One region of the Georgenia sp. AZ-5 genome, then DNA from elsewhere that is predicted to be linked to it. Evidence: riboswitches for the same ligand, from Rfam matches in the RefSeq annotation. Region 1 holds a riboswitch; the other holds the start of a gene.
What was found. Region 1 has a riboswitch for glycine ahead of ACF0H8_RS10250 (DMT family transporter). Riboswitches for the same ligand answer to the same signal wherever they lie in the genome.

Region 1 (7,566 bases):
ACCCGGACCTCTACCGGACCGCTGCGGCGCGGGGCACTCTGGCCGAGGATGTCCCGGGCAACCACTCGCCCACGTTCGCGCCCGTGATGCGGCCGACCCTGCGGACCGGCACCGCTGCCGCCGTCGTGGCCGCACTGGCGTGGTTGGCGGCGTAGCGCCGGCTGGTGGAATCATCAGGCCTGGCGGCGCCTGTGGCGACGCAGCCGCCAGCGTCATGGCGCGAAGGGGACCTCCGGTCGGGATCGGGCACCGCCGTCGCCGGCGGGACCCGAGCGGTGCAGCACCCCGCCGGAGCCGAGCGATGCAGCACCGGGGCCACGGTCCGCGAGGTCGCCCGGGAGCCCGCCGATTCAGGGTGTTGCCGTTCTCCCAGGAAGGGGAGTTGCCGTGTCCGCCGCTGACGCCGTCCGTGCTCTGGATCTGCTCGGTGTCTTCGCCTTCGCCGTCAACGGAGCCTTCACCGCAGCGGAGAAGACCCGGGTCGACATCGTCGGGATCCTGACGCTGGGCGTCATCACCGCCCTCGGTGGCGGCCTGGTTCGGGACCTGTGCATCGGGGCGGTGCCTCCGGCGGCGTTCACCGATCGGTACTACCTGGCCGTCGCCGCCGGCGGCGCCCTCATCGCCTTCTTCGTCAGCCAGCTTCCCCGGCTGATCCACCACTCGATGCTCGTTCTCGACGCCGTGGGACTGAGCGTGTTCGCCGTGGTGGGTGCGCAGAAGGCGATCGCGTTCGGTCTCGATCCCGCACCGGCCATCCTCCTCGGTGCCGTGACGGCGGTGGGCGGCGGGACGATCCGGGACGTGCTCATCCGCGAGATCCCGTCCGTGCTCGCCAGCGGTCTCTACGCGGTCCCGGCCGTGATCGGCGCTGCCATCGCCGTGGCCACCGCCCACCACCCGGTCCTCGGGGTCTCTGGCGCGGTGCTCGGCGCCGTCGTGTGCTTCACGATCCGCATGCTGGGCCTGCGGTTCAACATCGACGCCCCAGCCGCTCGCCGCCGTCACGACCGCGAGAAGTCGTGAGAGCGGAGGACGGCCGCCGTCCCGGCATGGCGGTCTCCCGTCCACGTCCGGCTGGCGTCGGTACCGGGCGTGGGAGCTCCGCCGCGCCCGGGCGGGAGGGCTTCCGTCGGCCGCGCGCCCGGGCGGGTGGGCTGGTGCTCAGCGGGGCCGACCGGAAAGCAGCGGCAGCACCGCCCCCACGACGATGAGCCCGGCGCCGAGGACGGCCAGGAGCGAGACCGACTCGCCGAACGCGGCCGCCCCGATCATCATCGCCACCACGACCTCCCAGTACGACAGGCCGGAGAGCTCGGCGGCGCGCAGGTGCTTGCCCGCGACGACCAGCAGCCCCAGCGCCAGAAGACCGCAGACCAGGAAGAACCCGCCGGCCCAGACCCAGTGGGTCGGGGTCATCCCGGACAGGTCGGGACGAGCCAGAGCCACCATGGCCCCGGTGGCCACGGTGCCGAAGGTGAAGTTCCAGAAGCTGCGAACGTCGGCCGGCATGTCGGACCTGTAGCGGTAGCACAGCAGCGCCGCCCCGTAGAAGACGCCGGAGACGACGCCGAGAACGACCCCGAGGGTCTGCTGGTCGGAGGCCGGGGACGGCGCCCCGCCGACCAGACCGGCGGCCAGCATCATCCCGAGGAAGCTGGCGGCCAGGGACAGGAGGTCGGGGTGGGTGATGCGCTCCTTGAGCATCACGCGGGCGAGCAGCGTCGCGAGCGCCGGGCCGATGTAGTGCAGCACCACGGCGAGCGAGAGATCGATGAGCACGGTCGCGGACAGGTATGTCGCGAGTGAGATGCCGAGAAAGACCCCGCCGAGCACGACCGACCAGGACAGGCGGGCTCGGCGCAGCTGGCCGAGGTGACGCGAGACCGTGAGCAGGACGAGCATGCCGAGCGCCCCGACGAGCATGCGGCCCAACGTGAGGGCTTCGCCGATCACCGCGTCGGCCGGAGTGGCCAGCCGGCCGAACAGCCCGGCGGCGCCCATCGCTGTGGCCGAGGCGACGATCGCCACGACACCGAGACGACGGTTCGTCCGCGGCGCGACCGGCCGGGCGGAGAGGCGATGAGAATCTTGCACGCGCGTGGGCGCGTCGATGGAGAGAGCCACAGAACTCCTCAGGACAGGGTGCGGCAGGCGCACCGGGGATGGTGTCTCCCCGCTCTGTCATCGGACCTGAGAGCTTTCGCGGGTCGGGACCCGCTTGCACCGTCGGTGAACCCCGCAGGGTTGCTTTCCAGAGGAGCCTCGCCGGCGGCGGTTTGGGGGCCTGAGAGATTCCCGGGGAGGTTGCTCCTTCGGCGCCCGCTGTTGCGGGACTCTCCCGCCGCGGTTCGGTGGCATGTTCAGTTGTTGACGGGACAAGTATGCCGCATCGGACGACTGCAGCTGCCAACGTGTCCAGTTAGCCGTCTCACCGTGAACCGTCCCGGGTGGGGTGGCGGAGCGTGGCTCGACCCGTGGCACCACGGCAGGGCGCCCGAGATCCGGATCCGTCGATGTCGGGCGTCGGGGCCCTCACCCGCGAGCCGGCCCGCGGGCTGCGCCGCAGGAGCGATACCCCATGGTGGAATGTCCGCGCCTTTCCATTGCGGTATGGGGGACCGGTTCCTAGTTTGCTGCTCACGGCACAGGTGGCACCCCCACATGCACGTCGGCAAGCAAGGAGGCTTGGGCCGCATGGACGTTGATCTCGAGGAGCTCGCAGCGATCATCGAGCAGCTCGACAAGACCGACTTCACGGACTTTCTGTACGAGAAGGGCTCCCTGCGGATCCACGTGCGCCGCGGTGGCTTCCTGAGTGAGGCGGAGGCCCGGAGCAACGGCGTCGCGGCCTCACGCGAACCGGCCCCGCCGGTGCCGCACACCCAGGAGCGTCGCCCGCCGGCGGGTGACGACGCCCCGGGCCCGGCCGGCGAGCATCCCATCGCCGGCGGCACCGTCGTAGACCGCTCCGCCGGGCCGGTGCCGCCACCGACAGCCCGAGCCCCGCCGTGCTCGCCACCCTGCCCGCTCGCGACGAGAAGGACGTCTCCCCGGAGGCGCTGCCGCCGGGGCACGTGCTCGTGCGGGCCCCGATGCTCGGCACCTTCTACCGCTCGCCCAAGCCGGGCGAGCCGCCGTTCGCGGAGCCGGGCGACACGGTGGAGGCGGACTCGGTGCTCTGCATCATCGAGGTGATGAAGCTGATGAACTCCGTCGTCGCGGGCGTCGCCGGCGAGGTCGTGGCGTCGTACGCCCGTGACGGGGAGCTGGTGGAGTTCGACCAGCCCCTCTTCGTGATCCGGGAGGCGTCATGACGCCCCGGGTCTTCGTGGCCAACCGCGGGGAGATCGCGGTGCGGATCATCGAGGCGTGCCAGCGCCTCGGCCTGGAGACCGTGCTCGGTGTCTCGACGGCGGACCGCGCGACCCTGGGCGCGCGGCGCGCCGACCGGACGGTCACCCTCGGCGGTCCGCGGCCGACCGAGAGCTACCTGAACGTCCCGGCCGTGGTGCAGGCCGCTGTCTCCACCGGCTGCACCCTGGTGCACCCGGGGTACGGCTTCCTCGCCGAGCGGGCCGAGTTCGCCGAGGCGTGCGCCGAGAACGACCTCGTGTTCGTCGGGCCCAGCCCGGAGGCGCTGCGCGCGCTGGGGGACAAGCTGGCGGCCCGGGACCTGGCCGAGTCGGTCGGTGTCCCCGTCTCGGCGGGCGGCCGGGCCCGCACGCCCGAGGAGGTCGAGCGCCTGGCGGAGCAGATCGGCTATCCCGTCCTGGTCAAGGCCGCGCACGGCGGCGGCGGGCGGGGGATGAAGCGGGTCCAGGACCCGCCAGGCCTCCACGAGGCCTGGCGGGTCGCCTCGGCGGAGGCGCAGTCCGCCTTCGGGGACGGCACGGTGTTCCTCGAGCGTTTCGTCGAGGATGCCAAGCACGTCGAGGTCCAGGTCCTCGGCGATCGCCACGGCAACGTGGTGCACCTGGGCGAGCGCGAGTGCTCGGTGCAGTTCCGCTACCAGAAGGTGGTCGAGGAGTCCCCCTGCGCCGCCCTGCCGGCGCCGACCCGCGAGCTGCTGCACGACAGCGCCGTTCGCATCGCCCGGGCCCTGCACTACGTGGGCCTGGGGACCGTGGAGTTCCTCTACGACGTCGACCGCGACGAGCTCGCCTTCCTGGAGGTCAACCCCCGGATCCAGGTCGAGCACCCCGTCACCGAGGCGGTCACCGGCGTCGACCTCGTCCGCGAGCAGCTGCTCGCGGCGCTGGGCGAGCCGCTGAGCCTCTCCCAGGACGACGTGACCTTCCACGGCCACGCGATCGAGGCGCGGATCACCGCGCAGGACCCCGAGAACGGGCTCGCCCCGTCGCCCGGCACCGTCACCCGGTGGCGTCCCTCGGTCGCCGGGGGCCTGCGCCTGGACTCGCACATCTACGAGGGTTACCGCTTCCCGCCCTTCTACGACGCGCTCATGGCCAAGCAGGTCGCGTGGGGGCCGGACCGCGCCGCCGCCGTCGACCGCCTGCGCGAGGGGCTCGAGCGCTTCGAGATCGGTGGGCTGACCACGTCGCTGCCGCTGCTGCGCCGCATCGTGGCGGAGCCGGCGTACCGGCAGAACACCGTCACCACCCGCTGGCTCGACCGCCTGCTGACCGACCCCGCGCCGGCGGCCGACGCGGCGGCCGCAGCGTCCCCCCTGCAGGAGGCCCGATGAGCGACATCTCGCTGGTGGACGTCTCCCTGCGGGACGGCAACCAGAGCCTGTGGGGCGCCACCGGCGTGACCACCCGCATGGTCGAGGGCGTCACGCCCGACCTCGACCGGGTCGGCTACCGCGCCGTCGAGCTCCTGACCTCCACGCTCATGGCCACGGCGGTGCGCTACCACCGGGAGGACCCCTGGCAGCGGCTCCGGGCGGCGCGCGACCGGATGCCCCGCACCCGCCTCGGCTTCCTCACCACGGGCAAGCGGTTCATCACCTTTCACCGCACGCCCGACGCCGTCTTCGAGCTCGCCTTCACGCTTCTCGCCCGCAACGGCATCAGCCGGCTGTGGGTCATCGACCCCATGCACGACATGGAGGGCGCCAGGCGCACCGCGGAGATGGCCAAGCGGGTCGGCTTCGACGAGGTCGTCGGCGGCATCTGCTACACCACCAGCCCGGTCCACACCGACGAGTACTTCGCGCGGAAGATCGCCGAGCTGGACGACTCGCCGGCCATCGACAGCATCTACCTCAAGGACCCGGCCGGCCTGCTCACGCCGGACCGGGTGAGGACGCTCGTGCCCGCGCTCCAGGGCAGCCTGCGCCGCAAGAAGCTCGACGAGATCCACTCCCACAGCACCACCGGGCTCTCGCCGATCACGGTGCTGGAGGCCGCGGACCTGGGCATGACGACCATCCACTGCGCCCTGCCGCCGCTGGCCAACGGCAGCTCGCACCCGGAGGCCCAGCGCCTGGTCGCCAACCTCCGCGCGCGGGGCCACGACGTGGACGTCGACCTGGACGCGATGGACCGCGCCTCGGCGTACCTCGTGCGCCAGGCGAGGATCAAGAACCTGCCGGCGGGCACCCCGAACCAGTACGACGAGGCCTACTACCGCCACACCATCCCCGGCGGCGTGCAGTCCACCACCCGCCGCCAGCTCGCCGAGATCCGCCGCCCCGAGCTCTTCGACGCCGTCATCGAGGAGTCCGTCCAGGTCCGCGAGGACCTCGGCTGGCCCATCGTCATGACGCCGTTCGCCCAGTACATCGTCGCCCAGGCCACCCTCAACGTCATCGCCGGCGAGCGGTACAAGCAGATCTCCGACGAGGTCATCGACCTCCTCCGCGGCGACTTCGGGCCCCTGCCGGGCCCGGTGAGCCCCGAGCTGCTGGACCGGGCCCTGAGCACCCGGCGCGGCCAGCAGGCCGTGAACGAGGGCGGCGACATCACCATCGCGGACCTGCGCCGCCGCTTCGGCAAGCACATCAGCGACGAGGAGCTGCTGCTGCGCGCGGTGATGCCGGCCGAGCAGGTGGACGCCATGTACGCCGCCCGCACGGAGCCCGCGCGCTCGCTCACGCGCCTGCTGGCGGCGCTCGACGAGCGCCCCTCGGTGACCTCGATCTCCGTCGACGACGGCACCACCCGGCTCAGCCTCGAGCGCAGCCCCGCGGGAGGAACGCGATGACCACGCCGCCGTCGACGGCCGTCGAGACGCTCCGCCGCGCCCGCGCCTGGGTGCTCGACGTCGACGGCTGCCTCATGCGCACCGCCCGCGCCGGCGGCGCCGGGGGAGAGGCGATGCCCGGGGCGGGCAGCCTCCTCACCGCGCTCAGGCGGGCCGGGCACAGCGTGGTCGTGTGCACCAACGCCTCCCAGCGGCCGCCCCGGGAGTACGCCGCACACCTGCGCGGCAAGGGGATCGACGTGGCGGACGAGGACTTCGTCACCGCCGGCAGCGCCGCGGCCGAGTACATCGCCGCCCACCACGCCGGCGCGCGGGTCCTGGTGGTCGGGGACGACGGCGTGCGGGAACCGCTGCTCCGGCTCGGGTTCGACCCCGTGAAACCCGGGGGCCCGGAGCTGGGCGACGTCGTGGTCGTCGGCGCCGCGGCCGGGTACACCGCCGAGCTCCTCAACGCCGCCTGCCTCGCCGTGGACGCCGGCGCACCGCTCTACACGACGGTCGAGACCCCGTGGTTCCACGGCGGCCTGGCGAAGTCGGTGGCCGTGTCCGCGACCATCGCCCACGCCATCGGCTGGGCGACCGGTACCCGGCCCCACGTCCTGGGCAAGCCCTCCGCCTCCCTCGCCGAGACGCTGCTGCGCCGCCTGCCCGCCGAGCCCGACGAGATCGCCGTCGTCGGGGACGCCACCGCGGAGATCGGGCTCGCCCGCGCCATGGGCGCCACGAGCGCCCTCGTCCTCTCCGGCGCGACGACGCCGGAGAAGCTCGCCACCCTCCATGGCGCACACCGGCCCGACGTCGTCCTCCGGGACGTCGCCGAGCTGTACGACCTGCTGTCCGAGTCCCTTCCGACGACGTAAGGAGCCCTCCCATGACCGAGACCGCCCCCCGCTTCCCCTTCTTCGACGAGGCCGCGCCCCCCGCCGGGGCCGAGGGCTGGGAGTCGATGTACCCCTACTACCTCGTGCCCTCCGAGGAGACCCGGGAGCACGAGAACGCCCAGTTCTGGTTCGCCGACACCATGCACTGGTCCCGCGGCTGCCACCCCTTCGACAGCATCGGCGCCGAGGCGGTGTACCTCGGGGTCGGGACGTTCAGCACCCGCATCTTCGCCCTCCCCGTCTCCCTCGGCCTGGACGTCCGGGTGGTCCACGGCTACGTCTACATCTCCCCGCTCAACGTCACCGACCCCGAGGAGATCCAGCGCCGCGCAGCGCTGTTCCAGGAACGAGCCGGGTACTACTACGCCAACTGGGACGAGCTGTACGGCAAGTGGAAGACCAAGATGGAGTGGGCGATCGAGTCGCTGCGGTCCGTCAGCTTCCCGCCGCTGCCGGAGTTCGACCCCGCCGAGGTGGTCACCGAGGCGCGCGGGCGGTCCACCGCCCTGGCGAT
Region 2 (7,566 bases), 440 kb from region 1:
CACGTCCAGGACGTCGAGCTGGTGGTGGACGATGCCCCGGCGCTCCGCGGGCGGGAGCTTGGCGGTGCCGATGTCCATGCCGCGGTAGAGCTGCATCGCGTCGGCGTTGACGGCCTCCACGGCGCCGGGCCCGCCGAGGGCCTCCGCGAGGTCGAGCGCCAGGGCGGACTTGCCGGTCGCCGTCATGCCCACGACGGCGACGACGCGCACGGCGCCGCCCGCCTCGTCCGTCGCCTGCCGCACGAGTGCCCAACCTACCTGGCGCGCGCCCGCACCCCCGCGCGTACCCTCGGACCATGGCCAGGCCCGGCTTCGAGGAATCGGGGCGGCGCCCGGGGGCACCGGGCGGCCCCGGTGCGACGACCGGCGCGACCGGCGCCCGGGACGTCGTGCTGCCGCTGACCCGGGCGCGGCTGGAGGCCGCCCTGCAGGAGCTGGACTACCCGCACTTCCGCGACCGCAACGGGGACCTCGGGGCGATGTGGGCGCAGGCGGTCTTCCACCTGTACCTGCTCGGCCCCGACCAGTCCGTGCTCCAGGTGCGCGGCTCCTGGCACCGGCGGCTGGCGCTCGAGCGGCTGGGCGAGGTGCTCGAGCTCATCGACAGCTGGAACCGGGAGTACGTCGGCCCCAAGTGCTACGTCCGGGTGCTCGACGACGGCCGGCTCAGCGTCGTCGCGGAGGTGTCCACGCCGCTGGGCGCCGGGGTGAGCGACGAGCAGCTCACCCGCCTGATCCAGCGCGGGATCGGCCAGGGCATGCGCATGATGCGGGACCTCGAGCTGCGCTACCCCGACCCGGCCGAGCAGGCCCCCGGAGCGCTGTCGTGAGCTGGTGGCGGCGCCAGCGCCCCGAGCGCCGCCCGGGCGACCGGCCCGAGCCCGTGGAGGAGCCGCGGTCCGCACCCGAGCCGCCCGTGGCGCGCGCGGAGCCGCGGCACCTGCCGGGGCCGCCGGCGGAACGGACCACGCCGGTCACGGCCACCCGCATCTACGACGTCGTGACCGGCCGCGGCTACCACGTGCGCGCGGAGCCGGACGCGTCGCTGTCGGGGATGTGGGACGGCTACCAGTTCCAGCTGCGCCTGGCCGGGGAGGAGCAGGACTTCCTCAGCGTCCGGGGCACGTGGGGCCGGCTGATCCCCGACGAGCTGGTGCCCGCCGTCGCGCAGGCCGTCAACGACTGGAACCGGGACAAGATCTGGCCCACCGTGTTCACCGCGCCCACCGAGGACGGGCTGACGGTGCGGACCGAGATCATGGCCGACGTCGGCGCGGGCGCGACCGACCGCCAGCTGCTCGACATCATCGAGGGCGGGCTCGCCGCCGGGGTGCAGTTCTTCCAGGCGCTCGGCCGGTCCATGCCGCCGATCGAGGAGCCCTCGCCGGAGTTCTGAGCGCGAGCCGCGGCTGGCGCGGGGCCGCGCGGGCCGGCCGCCGCCGCGGCTCAGCGCCGCAGCGTCGGCATCCCGAGCGTGATCGGCCCGGCGGGCGCGGGCTCGCCGTGGCCGTGCGGCTCCTCGACCAGACCCGCGCGGCGTGCCCAGGCGTCGCCGGCGCGGGTGCGGCGCAGCCGGAACGTGCCGCCGGCCAGGGCGGAGTCGGCGACCAGGTGGTGCGGGGCGCCGTGGGTCACCTCGACGGTGACCATGTCGCCGGGCCGGGGGCGCTCGCCCTCGGTCAGGCCGGGGGGCAGCGCCGCGTGCACGAGCCGGTTGTCGGCGGCGCGGCCGGTGATGCGGTGGGTGGCGCCGTCCTTGCGCCCCTCCCCCTCGGCGACGAGCACGTCGACGGTACGCCCCACCTGGCGCTCGTTCTCCTCGGTGGAGATCCGCTGCTGCAGGGCGGCCAGGCGCTGGTAGCGCTCGGTGACGACCTCCTGGGGCACCTGGTCCTCGCGGTCCGCGGCCGGGGTGCCCGGGCGCCGGGAGTACTGGAAGGTGAACGCGGAGGAGAACCGGCTGGCCTCGACGACGTCAAGCGTCGCCTGGAAGTCCTCCTCCGTCTCCCCCGGGAACCCGACGATGATGTCGGTGGTGATGGCGGCGTCGGGGATGGCGGCGCGGACCCGGTCGATGATCCCGAGGTACTTCGCCTGCCGGTAGGAGCGGCGCATCGCGCGCAGCACGGCGTCGGAGCCGGACTGCAGCGGCATGTGCAGGCTCGGCATGACGTTGGGCGTCTCGGCCATCGCCTCGATGACGTCGTCGGTGAACGCGGCCGGGTGGGGGGAGGTGAACCGCACCCGCTCGAGGCCCTCGATCTCCCCGCACGCGCGGAGCAGCTTGGCGAACGCGCCGCGGTCGCCGAAGCCGACGCCGTAGCTGTTGACGTTCTGTCCCAGCAGGGTGACCTCGATGGCGCCCTGGGCGACGACGGCCTGCACCTCGGCGAGGACGTCGCCGGGCCGGCGGTCGCGCTCCTTGCCACGCAGGTGCGGGACGATGCAGAAGGTGCAGGTGTTGTTGCAGCCGACCGAGATGGAAACCCACGCCGCGTAGGCGGACTCGCGCCGGGTGGGCAGCGTGGAGGGGAAGACCTTGAGGGACTCCTCGATCTCCACCTGCGCCTCGGAGTTGTGCCGGGCGCGCTGGAGCAGGGCGGGCAGCACGTCGAGGTTGTGGGTGCCGAGGACGACGTCGACCCACGGCGCCTTCTCGACGATGCCGGAGCGCATCTGCTGGGCGAGGCAGCCGCCGACGGCGATCTGCATGCCCGGGCGGGTGCGCTTGACCGAGGCGAGCTGGCCGAGATTGCCGAACAGGCGGGTCGCGGCGTTCTCGCGCACCGAGCAGGTGTTGAGGATGACGACGTCCGCGCCGCCGTCACCGGCCTCCGTGGCGCGGGCGGCTGCCTCCGGCACGGACTCGACCGGCACGTAGCCCTGCGCCTCCAGCATGCCGGCGAGGCGCTCGGAGTCGTGCACGTTCATCTGGCAGCCCAGCGTGCGCACCAGGTAGGTGCGCGGGAGTCCGTGCGAGGCGGGGACGGGCACGGCGGGGACGGGCACGGCGGGGGCGGGCACGGCGGGGGCGGTCTCGGCCGGTGGAGCAGCAGTCATGGTGGCAGCAGTCTAGGTTGCCGGGCGCCGCCGGCCCACGGCCCTGCGCGCGCGGACGGGCTACCCACCCGAAACGGAAATCTGACACACTCGGGGCGACGCCGAGCAGCGCCCGCTAGCGCTGCCGGCCACAACTTCACACGCCGACGACTCGCGGCGGGAGAGTCCCGCGCGCAGCGGGCGCCGAAGGAGCAACTCCTCCCCAGGAATCTCTCAGGCACCGGCACCGCCGTGACGAGGCAACTCTGAAGAGCAGCGACGGCCAGCCAGGCGCCGCTCACCGACGGTGCAAGCGGGCCCCGGCCCGCGGAAACTCTCAGGTCACGTGACAGAGCGGGGAGGACCTCATCGTCGGCGCGCCCGCGCCGCCCGACCCGGGAGTCCGCCATGGCACACCAGACCCTCGCCCCCCTGACGGAGCCGGTCGCGGCCACCTTCGCCGACCGCCACATCGGCGCCCGGCCCGACGACACGGCGACCATGCTCGACGAGCTCGGCCTGCCCAGCCTCGACGCCCTCGCCGACGCCGCCGTGCCCGCGGGCATCCGGCAGGCCGGACCGCTGGACCTGCCCCCGGCCCTGTCGGAGACCGAGGTCCTCGCCCGCCTGCGGGAGATGGCGGAGAAGAACGCCATGCGCGTGCAGATGATCGGCCAGGGCTACCACGGCACGGTCACGCCCGGGGTGATCCAGCGCAACGTCCTCGAGTCCCCGGCCTGGTACACCGCCTACACGCCGTACCAGCCGGAGATCTCCCAGGGCCGGCTCGAGGCGCTGCTGAACTTCCAGACGATGGTCGAGGACCTCACCGGCCTGCCGGTCGCCGGCGCCTCCCTGCTGGACGAGGCCACCGCCGTCGCCGAGGCCGTGCTGCTCATGCGCCGCGTCAACAAGGCCCGGGCCGCCGGCGCCGTGGTCCTCGACGCCGACCTCCTGCCCCAGTCCATCGCCGTGGTGCGTGGCCGGGCCGAGGCGCTCGGGTTCGACGTCGTCGTCGCCGACCTCGCCGCGGGCCTGCCGGACGGGGAGCTGACCGGCGTCGTCATCCAGCAGCCCGGCACCTCCGGCCGGGTGTGGGACGCCTCCGGCGTCATGGCCGCCGCCAAGGAGCGCGGCGCCATGGTCACCGTGGCCGCCGACCTGCTCGCCCTCACGCTGATCACCCCGCCGGGCGAGCAGGGGGCCGACGTCGCCGTCGGCTCGGCCCAGCGCTTCGGCGTGCCGCTGTTCTACGGCGGCCCGCACGCCGCGTACATGGCCGTGCGCAAGGGCCTGGAGCGGTCCCTGCCCGGGCGGCTCGTCGGGGTGTCCAGGGACTCCGCCGGCGACCCCGCCTACCGCCTGGCGCTGCAGACCCGCGAGCAGCACATCCGCCGCGAGAAGGCCACCTCCAACATCTGCACCGCTCAGGCGCTGCTCGCGATCGTGGCCAGCATGTACGCCGTCTACCACGGCCCCGAGGGGCTGCGCGCGATCGCGGGCCACGCCCACGACGCGGCCCGGACCCTCGCGACGGTCCTCGCCGGGCACGGCGTGGAGCTGGTGCACGAGAGCTGGTTCGACACCCTCACCGCACGGGTGCCCGGCCGGGCGGGCGCGGTCGTCGCCGCCGCGGAGGCCGCCGGGGTCAACCTGCGCCTGGTCGACGCCGACCACGTCGGCGTCTCCTGCGACGAAACCACCACGCCCGCCCACCTGGCGGCCGTCGCGCAGGCCTTCGGCGTCGCCGGCGCCGCGGCCCGGGTGGACGCGGCCGCCGCCGCGGTGGCCGACGGCGCCGCTCCGGAGGTCCTGCCCGCCGCCCTGGCCCGCACGTCCGCGTACCTGACCCACCCCACCTTCCACGCCCACCGCTCCGAGACGCAGATGCTGCGCTACCTGCGCCGCCTGGCGGACAAGGACCTGGCGCTGGACCGCACGATGATCCCGCTGGGCTCGTGCACCATGAAGCTCAACGCGACCACCGAGATGCAGGCGATGACCTGGCCGGAGTTCGCCTCCGTCCACCCCTTCGCCCCCGACAGCCAGACGGCCGGGTGGCGCGAGCTCATCGAGGACCTCGAGCGGCGCCTGGCGGTGATCACCGGGTACGACCGCGTCTCCGTCCAGCCCAACGCCGGCTCCCAGGGCGAGCTGGCCGGGCTGCTCGCCATCCGCGGCTACCACCGCTCCCGGGGCGAGGAGCGCCGCACCGTCTGCCTCATCCCCGCCTCGGCGCACGGCACCAACGCCGCCTCGGCGGTGCTCGCCGGGATGCGCGTGGTCGTCGTCGCCACCGCCGCCGACGGCACCATCGACGCGGCGGACCTGCGCGCGAAGATCGCCGAGCACGCCGACGACCTGGCCGCGATCATGATCACCTACCCCTCCACGCACGGCGTCTACGACGGCGACGTGCGTGAGGTCTGCGACGCCGTGCACGCCGCCGGCGGGCAGGTGTACATCGACGGCGCGAACCTCAACGCGCTCGTGGGCCTGGCGCAGCCCGGCCGGTTCGGCGGGGACGTCTCCCACCTCAACCTGCACAAGACGTTCTGCATCCCGCACGGCGGCGGCGGGCCGGGCGTGGGACCGGTGGCCGTGCGCGAGCACCTGGCGCCGTTCCTGCCCGCCGACGCCGCAGCCACCGGCGCCGATGGCGCGCCCGGCGCGCTGGGCGTGCCGGTGTCCGCGTCGCGCTACGGCTCGGCCGGCGTCCTGCCGATCTCCTGGGCCTACGTCGCCCTCATGGGCGCGGAGGGTCTGACCGCGGCCACCAAGAGCGCGCTGCTGGCGGCCAACTACGTCGCCCGGCGGCTCGACCCCTACTTCCCCGTCCTGTACACCGGCGCGTCCGGGCTGGTCGCGCACGAGTGCATCCTCGACCTGCGCGAGCTGACCGCCCGCACCGGCGTGACCGCCGAGGACGTCGCCAAGCGGCTCATCGACTTCGGGTTCCACGCCCCCACGCTGGCGTTCCCGGTGGCCGGGACGCTGATGGTCGAGCCCACCGAGAGCGAGGACCTCGGCGAGATCACCCGGTTCGTCGACGCGATGATCGCCATCCGCGCCGAGATCGACCAGGTCGCCGCCGGGGACCTCCCGGTCGAGGCGAGCCCGCTGCGGCTCGCGCCGCACACCGCCGCGGCCATCGCGGCGGCGGACTGGGACCGCCCCTACAGCCGGGAGCAGGCCGTCTTCCCGCTCCCGGGCGTGCGCCGGGACAAGTACTTCCCCCCGGTGGGCCGCATCGACGGCGCCTACGGCGACCGCCACCTCGTGTGCGCCTGCCCGCCCGTGACCGACTTCGAGGAGCGCGCATGACCGGCACGACCACCGGCCGCACCACCGCCCTGTACCCCGAGCACGCCGCGCTGGGCGCCACCTTCACCGACTTCGGCGGCTGGCAGATGCCGCTGCGGTACGCCTCGGAGCTCGCCGAGCACCACGCGGTGCGCCGGGCCGCGGGGCTGTTCGACCTCAGCCACATGGGCGAGGTTTGGGTCACGGGGCCCGCAGCCGGCGCCCTCCTCGACCACGCCCTGGTGGGCAGGCTCTCCGCGGTCGCCGTGGGCCGGGCCAAGTACTCCCTCCTGTGCGCCGAGGACGGCGGGATCGTCGACGACCTCATCACCTACCGGCTCGCCGAGGACCGGTACCTCGTGGTGCCCAACGCCGGCAATGCGGCCACGGTGGCCGCCGCGCTGGGCGGGCGTGCCGCCGGCTTCGACGTGACCGTCGACGACGCGTCCGCCGCCACCTCCCTCGTCGCGGTGCAGGGTCCGGCCGCCGAGGCGGTCGTGCGCGCGCTGGTCCCGGCCGGGCAGGCGGACGCTGTGACGGGGTTGCGCTACTACGCCGCCACGGACGCGACCGTGGCGGGCGTCGACGTCCTGCTCGCCCGCACCGGGTACACCGGCGAGGACGGCTTCGAGGTGTTCCTGCCCAACGCGGACGCGGCAGGGGTCTGGGCCGCGCTGCTCGAGGCCGGCGCCGCGCACGGGCTCGTCCCGGCGGGCCTGGCCGCGCGGGACTCGCTGCGCCTCGAGGCGGGGATGCCGCTGTACGGCAACGAGCTCTCCCGCGACGTCACGCCGTACGAGGCGGGCCTGGGCGGGGTCGTGGCGCTGGGCAAGGAGGCCGACTTCGTGGGCCGCGCCGCCCTCGAGGCCGCCAGGGCCGCGCACGACGCCGGGCAGGGCCGGGTGCTTGTCGGCCTGCAGGGGCAAGGACGCCGCGCCGCCCGGTCCCACCACCCGGTGGTCTCCGGCGACGCCGTCGTCGGGGAGGTGACCTCCGGCGCGCCCAGCCCCACCCTCGGGTTCCCGGTGGCGCTCGCCTACGTCGACCAGCAGCACGCCGCCGTCGGCACCGCGCTGGACGTGGACGTCCGCGGCCGGCGTGAGCCGTTCGTGGTCGTGGAGCTGCCGTTCTACGAGCGGGCGCGCTGACTACGAGCGGGCGCGCTGAGCCGCGGCGTCGCGTCTCCCCGCCCCGCCCCCAGTGGCCCGAGCGGTCGCCTACGCC

Region 2: another riboswitch for glycine. It lies ahead of gcvP (aminomethyl-transferring glycine dehydrogenase); the one in region 1 lies ahead of ACF0H8_RS10250 (DMT family transporter).

What each region holds. Positions count from the first base shown of each region.
Region 1 covers NZ_JBINOU010000001.1:2,178,752-2,186,317, forward strand. Annotated here, with positions in the region: gene ACF0H8_RS10240 (amidohydrolase) at 1-155, shown strand, start outside; gene ACF0H8_RS10245 (trimeric intracellular cation channel family protein) at 388-1,026, shown strand; gene ACF0H8_RS10250 (DMT family transporter) at 1,165-2,127, opposite strand; glycine riboswitch at 2,266-2,354, opposite strand; gene ACF0H8_RS10255 (hypothetical protein) at 2,641-2,796, opposite strand; gene ACF0H8_RS10260 (acetyl-CoA carboxylase biotin carboxyl carrier protein) at 3,012-3,317, shown strand; gene ACF0H8_RS10265 (acetyl/propionyl/methylcrotonyl-CoA carboxylase subunit alpha) at 3,314-4,708, shown strand; gene ACF0H8_RS10270 (pyruvate/oxaloacetate carboxyltransferase) at 4,705-6,171, shown strand; gene ACF0H8_RS10275 (HAD-IIA family hydrolase) at 6,168-7,031, shown strand; gene ACF0H8_RS10280 (hypothetical protein) at 7,043-7,566, shown strand, end outside.
Region 2 covers NZ_JBINOU010000001.1:1,734,497-1,742,062, reverse strand. Annotated here, with positions in the region: gene miaA (tRNA (adenosine(37)-N6)-dimethylallyltransferase MiaA) at 1-243, opposite strand, end outside; gene ACF0H8_RS08280 (YbjN domain-containing protein) at 297-830, shown strand; gene ACF0H8_RS08275 (YbjN domain-containing protein) at 827-1,396, shown strand; gene miaB (tRNA (N6-isopentenyl adenosine(37)-C2)-methylthiotransferase MiaB) at 1,447-3,060, opposite strand; glycine riboswitch at 3,208-3,299, shown strand; gene gcvP (aminomethyl-transferring glycine dehydrogenase) at 3,448-6,363, shown strand; gene gcvT (glycine cleavage system aminomethyltransferase GcvT) at 6,360-7,490, shown strand.